2 regions of the Lysinibacillus irui genome follow, and region 2 is predicted to be linked to the other one. Evidence: riboswitches for the same ligand, from Rfam matches in the RefSeq annotation. Region 2 holds a riboswitch; the other holds the start of a gene.
What was found. Region 2 has a riboswitch for cyclic di-AMP ahead of OU989_RS14940 (TrkH family potassium uptake protein). Riboswitches for the same ligand answer to the same signal wherever they lie in the genome.

Region 1: it holds a riboswitch for cyclic di-AMP, as region 2 does, so the genes downstream of both, OU989_RS01215 (APC family permease) here and OU989_RS14940 (TrkH family potassium uptake protein) in region 2, are expected to answer to the same signal.

Annotation. Positions count from the first base shown of each region.
Region 1 is NZ_CP113527.1:232,231-239,226, reverse strand. Features, by position in the region: gene OU989_RS01215 (APC family permease) at 1-1,472, opposite strand, end outside; cyclic di-AMP (ydaO/yuaA leader) riboswitch at 1,592-1,740, opposite strand; gene OU989_RS01210 (PepSY domain-containing protein) at 1,939-2,460, opposite strand; gene OU989_RS01205 (PepSY domain-containing protein) at 2,551-3,222, opposite strand; gene OU989_RS01200 (sensor histidine kinase) at 3,219-4,514, opposite strand; gene OU989_RS01195 (response regulator transcription factor) at 4,504-5,199, opposite strand; gene OU989_RS01190 (Nramp family divalent metal transporter) at 5,412-6,677, shown strand; gene OU989_RS01185 (ABC transporter permease) at 6,728-6,996, opposite strand, start outside.
Region 2 is NZ_CP113527.1:2,945,481-2,952,476, forward strand. Features, by position in the region: gene OU989_RS14910 (sporulation protein YqfD) at 1-969, opposite strand, end outside; gene OU989_RS14915 (hypothetical protein) at 970-1,218, opposite strand; gene OU989_RS14920 (hypothetical protein) at 1,273-1,746, opposite strand; gene floA (flotillin-like protein FloA) at 1,773-2,777, opposite strand; gene OU989_RS14930 (NfeD family protein) at 2,781-4,109, opposite strand; gene rpsU (30S ribosomal protein S21) at 4,414-4,587, opposite strand; cyclic di-AMP (ydaO/yuaA leader) riboswitch at 4,841-4,980, shown strand; gene OU989_RS14940 (TrkH family potassium uptake protein) at 5,081-6,418, shown strand; gene OU989_RS14945 (potassium channel family protein) at 6,443-6,996, shown strand, end outside.

The DNA of each region.
Region 1 (6,996 bases), 1.7 Mb from region 2:
TGAAGGGAATTTTCAACAACTTTCGTTATACCTGCTACTGGTACAATAAAAACATTCCCCTCAATAGCAGCTAGTTCCTCATGATTTAATCTTAATTGTTCTCCAACGGCCTGATAATGGAGCTTAATCCGATGGAATAGAAAAATAATAATTGGTAAAAAGATAAACACTGGCCATACTTGAGGCATTTTTGTTACAAAAAACATCATCGCTACGATGAAAGAAATAGCAGCACCAATTGTGTTGATCGTAAATTTTGCAATCCATCCTTTAGGTTTATCACGCCACCATTTTCGCATCATTCCTGTTTGCGCTAATGTAAACGGAATAAATACCCCTACAGCATATAGTGGAATTAAATGCTCAGTTGCTCCATCAAATAAAATGATTAAGACAATAGCCGCTGCACCTAGCATCAGGATGCCATTTGAATAACCAAGACGGTCTCCACGAATTTGGAATATTCTTGGGATAAAGCCATCCTTTGATAAATTTACTGCTAACAAAGGAAATGCTGAGTAACCTGTATTTGCAGCAAGAACTAAAATCATTGCCGTTGTACCCTGGACAATGTAATAAAATAGATTTCTACCTACGCTCGCTTCTGCAAGTTGAGAAACAACTGTAGCTTCCGCTGTTGGCGCAATCCCATAAAAATAAGCCAAACTAACAATGCCTATAAATAAAACGGCTAAAATAGCACCCATTGCTAAAAGCGTTTTAGCTGCGTTATTAGGAGCAGGATTTTTAAAATTAGGGATGGCATTTGAAATAGCCTCTACCCCTGTTAAAGCTGAGCTCCCTGATGCAAATGCCTTTAATAAAATAAATAAACTAATTCCTGCAACCGGTGTACCGACCTTTGGATGTAGCTCTGCTGGCACCTGACCAGTTGCGACATGATAGAGCCCCATTCCAATTAACAAGAGCATAACACCTACAAACAGATAGACTGGGTATGCCAAAATAGAAGCAGATTCTGTTACACCACGTAAGTTTAAGATTGTTAAAAAAACCACAAAGAATATAGCAATGGGTACATTGTAGGGGTGGAGGCTTGGAAATGCCGAAGTAATGGCATCTGTACCTGCTGATACACTTACCGCTACTGTTAAAATATAATCAACAAGTAAGGACCCTCCAGCCACAAGACCTGCATTTACCCCTAAATTCTCCCGTGATACTACATAGGCCCCTCCCCCATGTGGATAGGCGAAAATAACTTGACGATAGGAGAGAATTAGTGCCACAAGCAAGATAACGACTCCAGCAGCAATTGGTAGAGAGTACCAAAGGGCAAGTGTACCCACTGTCATCAGGACAATTAAAATTTGTTCTGGTCCATAGGCTACTGAAGACAAGGCATCTGATGATAATATGGCTAATGCCTTTGTTTTACTAAGCTTTTGTTCCCCTAACGCATCGGATCTTAATGGTTTACCGATTACATAACGTTTGAATGAGGATTTCATTGTTAAACACCTTCTAGTTTTATAGAGTGTGTTTCGCCTTTCTAAATAAGATCAAAAAACGCCTACAAGTCATCACTAAATAAGACTTGTAGACGCTCATCCGTCTGCCAAGCTCCAACTTTTCTGCTCTTAACGCTTACGAGGTTAGCTGTCGGATTCGGGCCTGAGTAGCCCTACTCTTCAAATGAAGAGATTCACCCCAAGGATGGCTGATGCCATCCGTCAAAAATGGGTCCCCCGCGTTTAGTTGCTTCAGCGATTTAGAAATTTGAAACTTTTATAATGATGTCATATTACGCCTGTCAATTAAAAAAGTAAAGAAGAAAATTTTTCACTTTTATGAGAGAAAAACATAGACTTTTTTTAGAAATCGTTTGGAATTCACCTACGAATGCCAAGCAAATATTCGTAGAACAACAAAAGGCTACTGTAAAAGTATGCTCTACTTTTACGGTAGCCCTCTATATTAGTCATTATAATCCTGTTCAAAATCAACAATATTCCCCGTCATAGAATCCACATCTACTTCATATTCATATTGACCATCTTTCAATTCAATTTCATAGATACCATCATCGAGCTTAATTTTTGTTACAGTACCTTTTGCTTTCTTTAAGGCTGTTTCGATAGCTTGCTCTTTAGTAATGATAGTAGTTGCTGTAGTTGCTAGTTTATTGTCGTCCATATCATCGTTATCTCGACGTTCTTTTTTCTGCTTGAGTAATTTCCCAGTATAAGCATCAAATTTCAAATCATATTCTTCTGTATCAGTATAGACCTCTACTTCATAAATAGAACGATACTGATTTTTGTCTAACTCGATATCCGCTACTGTACCATCAACTACTGTAAGGGCCTTCTTCTCAATCTCTTGCATTGTTAACACCTTTTTTTCTTGAGCATCTCCAGATAATAATGTTGTCGAGCCAATCGCTGCACCAACCCCAAGTGTAACTACTAATGCTGGAATCATAATCATTTTTTTCATATCTATCTCTCCTTTGTTTTATCTATTCTTAGCTTACCAAGCAAAGATGATAGAACTATAAGAGAAACATTAGAATTTCATGAGAATGAATTATTGATCATCATCCCATGTAATGGACAGAACTTCCCCTGAAACAGCATGGATTTGAAAAGTGGCTTCGTCATCCTGTGTTTCAATTTCAATTAAATAATAACCACCTTCTGCCGTTTCTTCAAAATCAACTGAGTCCACTTCCCCCGTCAATTGTCCTAGCGCTATTTGAATAGCCTGTTGTTCAGTAATTATAGGTTCTTCTACAGGTGGTTTATGCGGCTCAACATTTTCCACCGATACTATTTCACCCGAGTAGGCATTGACAGTTAAATCTTTTTGTTGGTTTTCTTTCTCAACACGTACCGTATAAGTGGTATCTGTTAACTTGATACTTTCAACATCACCATATTTCTGTTTTACCATTTGTCTTATTTGCTTTTCAGTTAACAATAACTTCGTTTGTCCTTCTTTTATTGTTAAATCAGTTACCTGTTGTGTTTTAGCATCTAGCATAGCTATATACTTGACATTGTCACGTGTAAAAAACATTTCATAGATGTCTCCTTGTTTCTTCACCTGCGTAACATGGGCTTTATAGATGGCTTCAATATGGTTTATAGCCTCTGACTTGCTAAGTGGTTCAACATGAAAATAGCGATACTGAATAAACCACAGCGTTCCACTACAAAGAAGGAGAATAACAATTATTATCAGAACCCATTTTTTCATTGCTCCTCCTCCTTTGGTATACATAGGGTAAAGCTTGTTCCTTCTCCAAGTGTACTTTTCACATCAATGGTTATGCCCAGTTGTTCTGCAAGCTCATGGGCTATCGCAAGCCCTAATCCAGAGCCACCTGTCTTACGATTTCGATCCTCTGTTACCCGATAAAAACGCTCAAACAAATGAGGTAAGTGCTCCTCTGGAATACCTATACCAAAATCTTGGATGGTAATGCAGGCATGATTGGTTGTTTCTGCTGTAAGAATACGCACCTCATCCTCACTATACTTTCTAGCATTATCGAGCAAAATAAAAAGTAGTTGCTTCAAGATTTTTTCATCACTATAAATAAATCTTGGAAGCTTCGCATCGACTATAAATGTTCGATGATAAGCCTGCTGCATTTGTGAGGCAACTTTCTGCAAGAACGGTTCAAGCTCTAGCTGTTCCAAATGAATAGCCAGATGCTCATTATTTTTAGCTAGTTCTAGCAATTGTAGTACCATTTCATGCATGCGAGTCGATTCATTAGCGATCGCTTGTAATGATTCTTGCGCAACTTCACGATTATCAAAGCCTCTTCGAAGGAGTAATTTTGCATAGCTTTCAATAACGGTAATCGGCGTTTTTAGCTCATGGGAAGCATTTGAAACAAACTCTTGTTGCTTTTGATAATGCTGTTCAAGCTTCTCCATCATCATATTAAAGGTACGATTAATGTTTGTTAACTCGTCTCCACCCTTTTCAGGAATATCTATTTTTTCATATTTCCCTGTCGCTGCACTTTTACGCATAGTAATGTTTAAACGCTCTAGTGGTAATAAAATTAAGCGCCCAAGTACTAAGCTTGCTAAGAAAATGGGGAGCGTTGCCATAATAGATACAACGACTAAGATCACCTTTAGTAAGTCTAATGTCTGCTCTACCTCTTCCATGGATTGCTGTAATGTTATGTCTACAACTGTTCCGTCTATCCAAATGGTAGGCATCGTGTAGGTAATGGAAGGGACCTCTGGCATTTCAAGTGTAGCCTGAACCTTTGTTTTCAAACGCTCTCCATCATAAATATAGACAGCACCGTCCGTTGGCATATATACCCTTAATACTTGCTGGAGGTTGGTTTGTGCATTTAACTGACTCAGTGAAGAGCTTAAATCATTTGCCCGTGACTGGAGCTGATTGTATTCCGTATCATAGGCAAATTTCTCATACAAAAAATAAATGCCATTAGTAGTTGCCACTAAAATGACAAGCATGAGCATCGTTGTTAGTAAATGAATTTTTGTTTTAAGTCTCATAGCTATGTTCCTTTAGCACATACCCAACTCCACGAACCGTTTGAATAATGGGCTTTGCATTAGCAGCTTCAAGCTTTTGTCGGACATAACGAATATAAACATCTACAACATTTGTATCTCCATAATAATCATAGCCCCATACAGCCTCTAGAATTTGCTCTCTAGTCAGTACCTGTTTTGGATGCTTTAGTAAATAGAACAACAAATCATATTCTCGGGGTGTCAGTTGAATCTCCTTATCAAAATATACAACTTCTCTTGTTTGCTCGTTTATAGATAAATGTCCAAATGTGAGAGCAGCTTGCTTTGGACTAGTCTTTTGTGAAAAACGTAAAGCATTGCGAATACGCGCAAGCAGCTCCTCAATTTCAAACGGTTTTGTCACATAATCATTGGCGCCTAAATCTAGCCCCTTTACTTTATCCTCCACCTCACTTTTGGCAGTCAGCATAATAATAGGTGTTTGGGTTTCTGTTGCACGAATTCGCTTTAGCACGTCAATACCACTCATCTCAGGTAGCATGACATCCAGTAGGATTAAATCCCATTGCTGCTCACGATATTGAAGTAAACCATCTGTTCCTGTATGAGCCATTACTGCTTCATAGCCTTCAAATTGAAGCTCTAACTGTAGCACTCGCCCAATTTTTTCTTCATCTTCTATAATTAAAATTCGATTGGTCATGTCGAATCCATCCTTCACCTTTTCTTTTCATCGTAAACGATGCAAGCGGTGAAAGTCTAATTAGAAAATGATGAGAATTGTCCATACTTATTAAACAAAAGATAATGCAAACTACTTCACTTTTTTTATTCCTAGCGTTAGAATACTAATATCTTATTTTCCTATAGGAAACTTTATTTCGTTGATGATACTTTTTGAAACGAGGGAACAATATGGTTTATAAACGAGTCACAAAATCGCCAGCCGAGGCTGTTTTAGACGGAGATATAAAAGGTTGGCGACGCTTTTTACCGTTTTTAGGGCCCGCTTTCATTGCAGCCGTAGCTTATATCGACCCTGGCAATTTTGCCACAAATATAACAGCAGGCTCACAATATGGCTACTTGCTACTTTGGGTAATTGCCTTTTCCAATTTAATGGCTGTTTTAATTCAATCCTTATCTGCAAAGCTTGGAATCGCGACAGGAAAAAACCTACCTGAAGTGGCACGCGAGCATTTTTCTAAAAAAACCTCTATATTCCTTTGGATTCAGGCAGAGTTAGTTATCATTGCCACAGACCTCGCGGAATTCATCGGAGCAGCCTTAGGGCTTTATTTGTTATTTAATATTCCAATGCTACCAGCAGCATTGATTACAGCGGTTGGCTCATTTGCTATTTTAGAACTCCAAAGACGAGGATTCAGAGCCTTTGAAGCGGGGATTTCTGGTATGGTTTTAATTGTCGTATTAGCATTTGCCTTCCAAACATTTTTAGCGCAGCCAGCATGGGGCGATGTGGCGATTGGCATGTTCACACCACACTTTGAAGGTGTAGATTCACTATTATTAGCAACAGGTATTTTAGGTGCAACCGTCATGCCTCATGCTATTTACTTACATTCTTCATTAACTCAAAGCCGTATTATTGGTCGTAATGAAGAAGAAAAAAGACGCATTTTCCGTTTTGAATTTATTGATATTATCATCGCTATGATTATTGCTGGAGCTATTAATATGAGCATGCTTATTATCGCCGCAGCAGTATTCCATACACAAGGCGTTGTAGTTGAAGATTTAGATGTTGCCTATAACGGCTTAAAAGAGGCTCTTGGCCCATTGGCTGCCATTTCTTTTGGTCTTGGTTTACTTATTGCAGGGCTTGCTAGCTCCTCTGTAGGGACTTTAGCCGGTGATGTAGTCATGCAAGGCTTTATTCAAAGAAAAATACCTCTTTATTTACGTAGAGCAATTACCATGGTACCTCCACTTGCAATCATTGCATCTGGTGTGAATGCAACCTATGCTCTAGTTCTTAGTCAGGTTGTTTTATCATTTGGTATTGCCTTTGCACTTATCCCTCTTGTTATGTTTACAAGTAAACGAGACATCATGGGTAGCCTAGTTAATCACCGTATTACAACAATTTTGGGTTGGTTTGTCGTAGTCATTGTTGTTACGCTGAATATTTACTTACTGTGGGAAACAATATTTGGATAATAAAAAGCCAGGTACTCTGTAGATAGAATGAGTACCTGGTATTTTTTTGATTAAACATCCACCTTTTCAATATTTCTAATGGCTAAATAGGCAATGCCTAGACCTACAATTGCTAAAGTAATAGGAATAAAAATAATATCGTTTAACGTAAAGTTACCTGTATTAGACGAAGTCAGAGATACTATTATAATCGATGAAATAATAGTTGCTGGTATGGAGTATTTTCTCATTCCGAAATACAATGGGATTAAAGCTATACCCGAGGCAGCAATCGCATTCATCAATACGGAAGGAATGTGTTGTAAGATTAATGAGCTTG
Region 2 (6,996 bases):
CACCTTTTCATGCAATAGAGGGAGAAGTAATGTCTCTATTTTCGATTCATCAAGCTCAACTTGTACAGTTTTCGTCTGCTGTTCCTCTACAATTGAAACATAGGGGTCTAACCAATTCGGTAAATCCTTTTTTTGTACATAATCAACTTTTTCTTGATGTATCCCCTTCACCAATACTCGCCATTGCTTTTGTTGGACAGTTTCCATTGTAATTTTCGTCGGAATTTTAAAGGAGCACTCTAACCAATAATCTGCATAAACCTCTCCCTTCGCACCAACAAAAACCTGATCTGTACCACTTTCTATTACGCCACTTACGAGGACATCCCCCTCATAGGCTGTATCGTTTATTGAAATTTTTCGTTCACCATTCTTAATATTAAAGTGCGTAATGACTCCGCTCTTAGTCGCTACTAAATGAGAGGCTAATTTCTCATTTGTTTGCTCTGTTTGTTTCGGTGACTCCTGTGGTCTAAGTATGACCCTTCCACCATGTTTATCAATATGCACCCATGATAGCTCTCGGTGTTGTTCTAACAGTTTTTGACGTATGGCAGTATTAGAAGGTAACTGTTTTTTAGAGAGTGGTGTTTCTAGTTGAAAAGTATTTTGAAAGGTCTTGCCTAGCCGTTGCTCTAATTCTGGCGTCGCTGCTTCGATATCCACCCGCCAAATGACTTGTGCACATAGGATTGGAATGACAATCATCAAGGCTAAACCAAGCAAAGTCCAAAGCTGTGCACGTAAAACTTGTAGCTCATCTGCATAAAAAACAGCCATTTTTAAGCGAAAGCGTCTACGAACGCGACGAATTTTCGGTAAATAATGCATCGTTGTTTCAAAGGAAACTTCTTGCTCACGAAAGACTACACGTTTTAACGGAATATGTTGAGCATGCAATGCTTGAATAAAAGGATGAACATTTTCATGCCGCTTTATACGTACAATGATTGGCCGATTATTCCACATTTAGCTCACACCCATATTCTTTGTCTTTTTCATATGAATCTCCTGTAGATTATTTACCGTGAGATGAAGCATTTCTTCCTTAAGAGCGTTAATAGTCACTGATTCTGCATTAACAGTGATATGATAATCTGCATAGTCAAACGAGCAAGTCGTCGCATCTGCATGGATAAAACGGTAGGGTCCAATAATTTTTAATGATTCATATTCTAACAATTCAAGTAGCGGCGTTAATTGAAACAATTTTTTCATAAAAAATGCCTCCTTCTTCGGCAATATATGCAGCGAAAAAGGAGGACATGCTAGTTATTTTCGTTTTGCTTTTGGCGGACCTAATATTTCAGCCATCACGATTGCTTGCACGAGCTCATTTTTAGATTGAGGCAAACGAAAAGTTGCTGGTATTTCAACTGCTGTGTGTGCCTCTTTTTTCCCAGCAGCAAGACGTCCCCTATTTTCTCGATTAGAAGAACGACTAGGTACATCCGCTTGAATGACAGGCGGAGCAACATAGCTTGGAACTTCCTTCTTCTTCTGCGCTTCTACTTTAGGCTCTTCGGCTTTCTGATTTTCAGGAATCCATTCGCCTATAAAGTCCCGCGCAAAATCCTCAAAGCTTTGTGCTTTCCCTGTACGATGTGGCGTTTCCTCCGTTACTGGTGGCTCAACCATTGTGTCTTTATTAAAAGGAGGCATCTGTTTCTGAGGCTTTTTATTTTTTGATTTTCCGAAAATAGAGCTGACTATAGCAATTATGGCAAAGAGTATTAATTGTTCCATATGTTTAGTTCCGCTCCTTTCCGTTATTAAACATTCGGTTCATTCGTTTCAGGTTTATCTGTGCTTACTTTTGAAATCGAGTCACGCATTGCAGTATCCGCTTGAATGTTACGATAGTTCATATAATCCATAATCCCCAGATTACCAGAACGTAATGCTTCAGCCATCGCTTGCGGTACTTCCGCCTCCGCTTCTACTACTTTCGCTTTCATCTCTTGAACACGCGCAATCATTTCCTGCTCATTGGCAACAGCCATCGCACGACGTTCCTCAGCTTTTGCTTGCGCAATGTTTTTATCCGCCTGTGCTTGTTCAATTTGTAATTCTGCACCAATGTTTTTACCGATATCTACGTCAGCAATATCAATGGATAAGATTTCAAAGGCTGTCCCTGAATCCAAACCTTTTGATAAAACGGTTTGTGAAATCATATCTGGATTTTCTAAAACTTCAGTATGATGGGTAGCCGAACCGATTGTCGAAACGATCCCTTCACCAACACGGGCAATAACTGTTTCCTCTCCAGCACCACCGACTAAACGCTCGATATTGGCACGTACTGTAATACGAGCTTTAGCTTTAACTTCAATCCCGTTCATTGCTACACCTGAAATAAATGGTGTTTCAATAACTTTTGGATTAACAGACATTTGAACTGCTTCTAATACATCTCGACCAGCTAAATCAATCGCAGCACAACGCTCAAACGAAAGTTCAATATTGGCACGATGAGCCGCAATTAACGCATTAACAACACGGTCTACATTACCACCTGCTAAATAGTGACTCTCAAGTTGATTGATTGTAACAGGTAAACCTGCTTTATGTGCTTTAATTAACGGATTGACAATTCGAGAAGGAATTACTCGACGTAAACGCATCCCAATTAATGTGAAAATACTAACACGAACACCTGCAGCCAGTGCAGAAATCCATAGTGCTACCGGTACAAAGGTAAAGAATACCGCGAGAACTATGAATAAAATAACCAATCCAGCAATTGGACCAATTAGAGCTAAATCAAATCCCATTTTCTATTCCTCCATCTCTTTATCTGTTCGTCTCACAACAATACGTGAGCCTTCTACTTTAATAATTTCTACATGTTGATTTACATCGATATAGCCACCTTCAGAAACAATATCAATGCGTTCATTACCAAGAACCATAGTACCTGCTGGACGAAGTGGCGTAAGCGTTTTCCCCACTTTACCTAGCAGTTCTGTGCGATTCACATTGGACACATACCCTTCCTCAGTCGTAGTTGCATCCATTAACACAAGCTTGTTTAAGACATGCAGTTTTTTCCCGAAAAATTTCATCAGAATCACCATTCCTATCATCGCTATCACCAACGCAATGAGAATTGCTATTATCATTTGCATCATATTTGCACCTGCCAGTATCAGACTTAGCACTATTAATACGCCACCTAAAATACCAACAATACCACCGGGGACAAAAAACTCTGCAACTACAAGCGCTAAACCAACAATAAATAACAATAATGTTTCATAACCCGCAAAGCCTGCAACCATATGTCCGAAGAAAAATAAACCAAGTGCTGATAACCCCATTATACCTGGAACGCCAAAGCCTGGCGAATAGAGCTCCATCACAAGTCCTAAACTTGCGATTGATAATAAAATCGGGACAATGATTGGATTTGTAATAAAACGAGCCAATTTTTCAGAAAAGGTCGGTTCGATTGAAACAACATCGCTACCATTCAGGTTGGTTACCTCTAATAGCTTTTGAAAATTTTTAACTGTTCCTTCAGAGTACTTGACCTTTAATGCTTCAGAGGCTGATAAAGTTAACAAGTTTTTCCCTTCCGCACGATATTCAGGCAGGTCATAATTAGAATCAGCCATTGCTAAAGCGTACTTTGGATCACGCCCAGATGTTTCTGCTGCTGCTTGCATTTGAGCAAGCCAGGCACTATTTGCCTTTAAATCTGCTGCATTCCCAGCTGAATCAATGACCGCTGCTGCACCGATTGTTCCATTTGGTACCATGTAGATTTCATCCGCATGTAATGCTAAAAAAGCACCTGCTGAATGGGCATCCTTATTAATAAAAGCAATCTTACGTATATCCGAGGCATCCATAAGCATGGCGATATCACTTGCTGCATTTACAAAGCCACCAGGCGTATGTATATCTAAGATAATGGCCTCGGCATTATTTTCTTCAGCCTCTTTAAAAGCTCGTTCTAAAAATGCGTGAAGTCCTCGCTCTACTTCATTATGAATAGGAACCTGGTAGACCTTACTGCTTGCAAAAGCCGAAGTTAATGGAAACGCTAACAAAAAAGTCATCCATATTACTAATAGATAGCTGAGGATTCTCCGTTTTCGCACCTTTTTCCCTCCCTTCTAACATGCTTCTCCTCTTATATACGGTCTATCATGCGAAAAGTTTCACAAATCTTAAAAGTTTATTAACTTCTTTAATTCTATTCCAAATACCAACACTTAGTATGTACAAAAAAGCCGAATGAATCAACTTGATTTCATTCGGCTTTTTCTTATGTACGTAAGAATGAGCAATGTAAAATACCTGAAATTAATCAACATTGTGATTAATCTCAGGTATAACTTTGTCTGCTCAGTGAATCATACAATTGCGTGTTATGAACGTAGGGATTTTTAATGGGAAATTAAATTACCACTTACGTTTACGTGCAGCTTCTGATTTCTTTTTACGTTTTACGCTAGGTTTTTCGTAGAACTCGCGCTTTCTAACTTCTTGAATTGTACCACTTTTTGATACAGTACGTTTGAAGCGGCGAAGAGCATCTTCAAGCGATTCGTTTTTGCGAACGACAGTTTTTGACATCTCTCTTTCCCTCCCTCCGAACACACGTCAATACACAATTAGGCAAATAACCTTCTGTTGTGTACTAAAAAATTATATCGTATTGTCTAATAATGGTCAATAGAAAGTGTGCGAAAATATCAAGTGAATTTTTGGTTTTATTTTTGCTCGAATTATTAATGAATATTTCGCTCACAATATAAAATAATTACATTTTCCTATTAATTAAGGGGTTTACAAAAAATAGAATATGGGCGTAGAATAATCACATTCAATTTCATATCGGCCAAATCTCAAACGTTGAGAACGGAGGACCCAATCTTTTGGGGTTAATTCTGCTATTGCAGAAGGGATGAGAATCTCTTTCGCCATCCTACCCGTCAGCTAACTTCGTCGGCTAAAGCGAAGGAGGTCATACAAGACCACCATTAAAAGCATGTTTTTCTATGCCTGTGCATGCTTTTTTAGTAGGTCTTTTTATTATGCCGTTTAATAAAAGATTAAGGAGAACACGATGAACAATTTTAAAAATACATTAAATCCTCCCAAAATTCTCGTACTTGGTTTTGCATTGATTATTGTGATAGGGACGTTTCTTTTAACGCTGCCTTTCTCCACTGAGGATGGGAACGGACTACCCTTTTTAGATGCATTATTCACCGCTACCTCTGCAACTTGTGTCACAGGGTTGATTGTTGTGGATACAGGAGATACATTTTCCATTTTTGGAGAATTGGTGATATTATCATTAATCCAAATCGGTGGCCTAGGATTTATGACATTTGCAACTTTATTATTTTTAATACTTGGAAAGAAAATTTCTTTAAAAGAAAGATTGTTGCTAAAAGAAGCATTCAATAATATTTCGATTGCTGGTCTTGTTAAATTAGTAAAAAGAATATTGCTCTTTACAGCGTTAATTGAAATAATCGGCGGCCTTATTTTAACTATTCGTTTTTCATTTGACATGCCGATAGGAAAAGCTTTTTATTTTGGATTTTTTCATGCCATTTCTAATTTCAACAACGCAGGATTTGATTTAATGGGTGGTTTTAACGGAATGACATCCTACGTAGATGACCCATTTGTTGTTTTGACAATTTGTGCGCTAATTACAATTGGTGGCTTAGGATTTATTGTCATGAATGAATTGTATGAATATCGAAAGACAAAAAGGCTCTCCGTCCATACAAAAATTGTCTTAGCGACTACACTTCTATTGACTGCTAGCGCAACCATTTTGATTTTTTTATTTGAATATAGCAATTCAAAAACAATCGGTCCATTATCTGAGTGGGGCAAAATATTAGGTTCTTTTTATCAAGCTGTAACACCAAGAACAGCTGGGTCCAATACTCTTGCAATTGGTGACTTAACCCATTCCACATTATTTTTAATCATTCTCTTAATGTTTATAGGAGCTGGGTCTGGTTCCACTGCTGGTGGTATTAAGATTACAACCTTCGCTGTATTAGTAGCTACCATGTGGTCACAAATCAGAGGGAAAGAAGATGTTGTTTTATTTAAACGTCGAATTGTCAACGAAACCATTTTAAAAGCGTTAACTGTCACAATGTGTGGCGCCATGATTGTTATAGTTGTGACAATTCTTCTTAGTATTATTGAACAACGGCATAGCTTCATGATGTATTTATTTGAGGCTACCTCTGCCTTTGCTACTGTTGGTCTTTCGATGGGACTAACGCCAGAACTAACACCAGGTGGTCGTGTTCTTATTATTTTGACAATGTTCGCTGGAAGACTTGGTCCATTAACTATAGCTTTCGCCATTACAAAACGACGAAAAAAAGAGGCTTTTCGACATCCAAAAGGAAATATTATGATTGGATAATCAAATTAGAGGAGTGTGTGATCTATGGCAATCAAACAATATGCCGTAATAGGCTTAGGAAGATTCGGAACAAGTGTCGCCCGACGATTACATGAAGCGGGACAAGAAATATTAGGAATTGATGTAAATGAAGAAAGAGTTGAGGATGCAGAACCTTATGTAACCCATGCAGTAGTAGCTGATACAACAGAAGAAAAAGCTTTAACATCCCTTGGTATAGGAAACTTCGATTGTGTCATTGTGGCAATCGGTAACGATATGCAGTCTAGTATTTTAACTGTGTCCTTATTAAAAGAGCTAGGAATCAAAAAGGTTATTGCAAAGGCACTTGGTAAAAGACATGGGCAAGTCTTAGATAAAGTTGGTGCTGATTGGATTATTTATCCTGAACGAGATATGGGAGAGCGCGTGGCAAATCAGCTACTATCCCCCAATATGCTGAATTATATCGAACTATCCAAGGAATACAGTATTGAAGAAATTATGATTCCCTCCAAAATGGCTGGGCATAATTTACGGGATTTAGATTTACGTGCAAAATATAACGTCAGTGTGATTGCGATTGTGCGTGAAGGTGA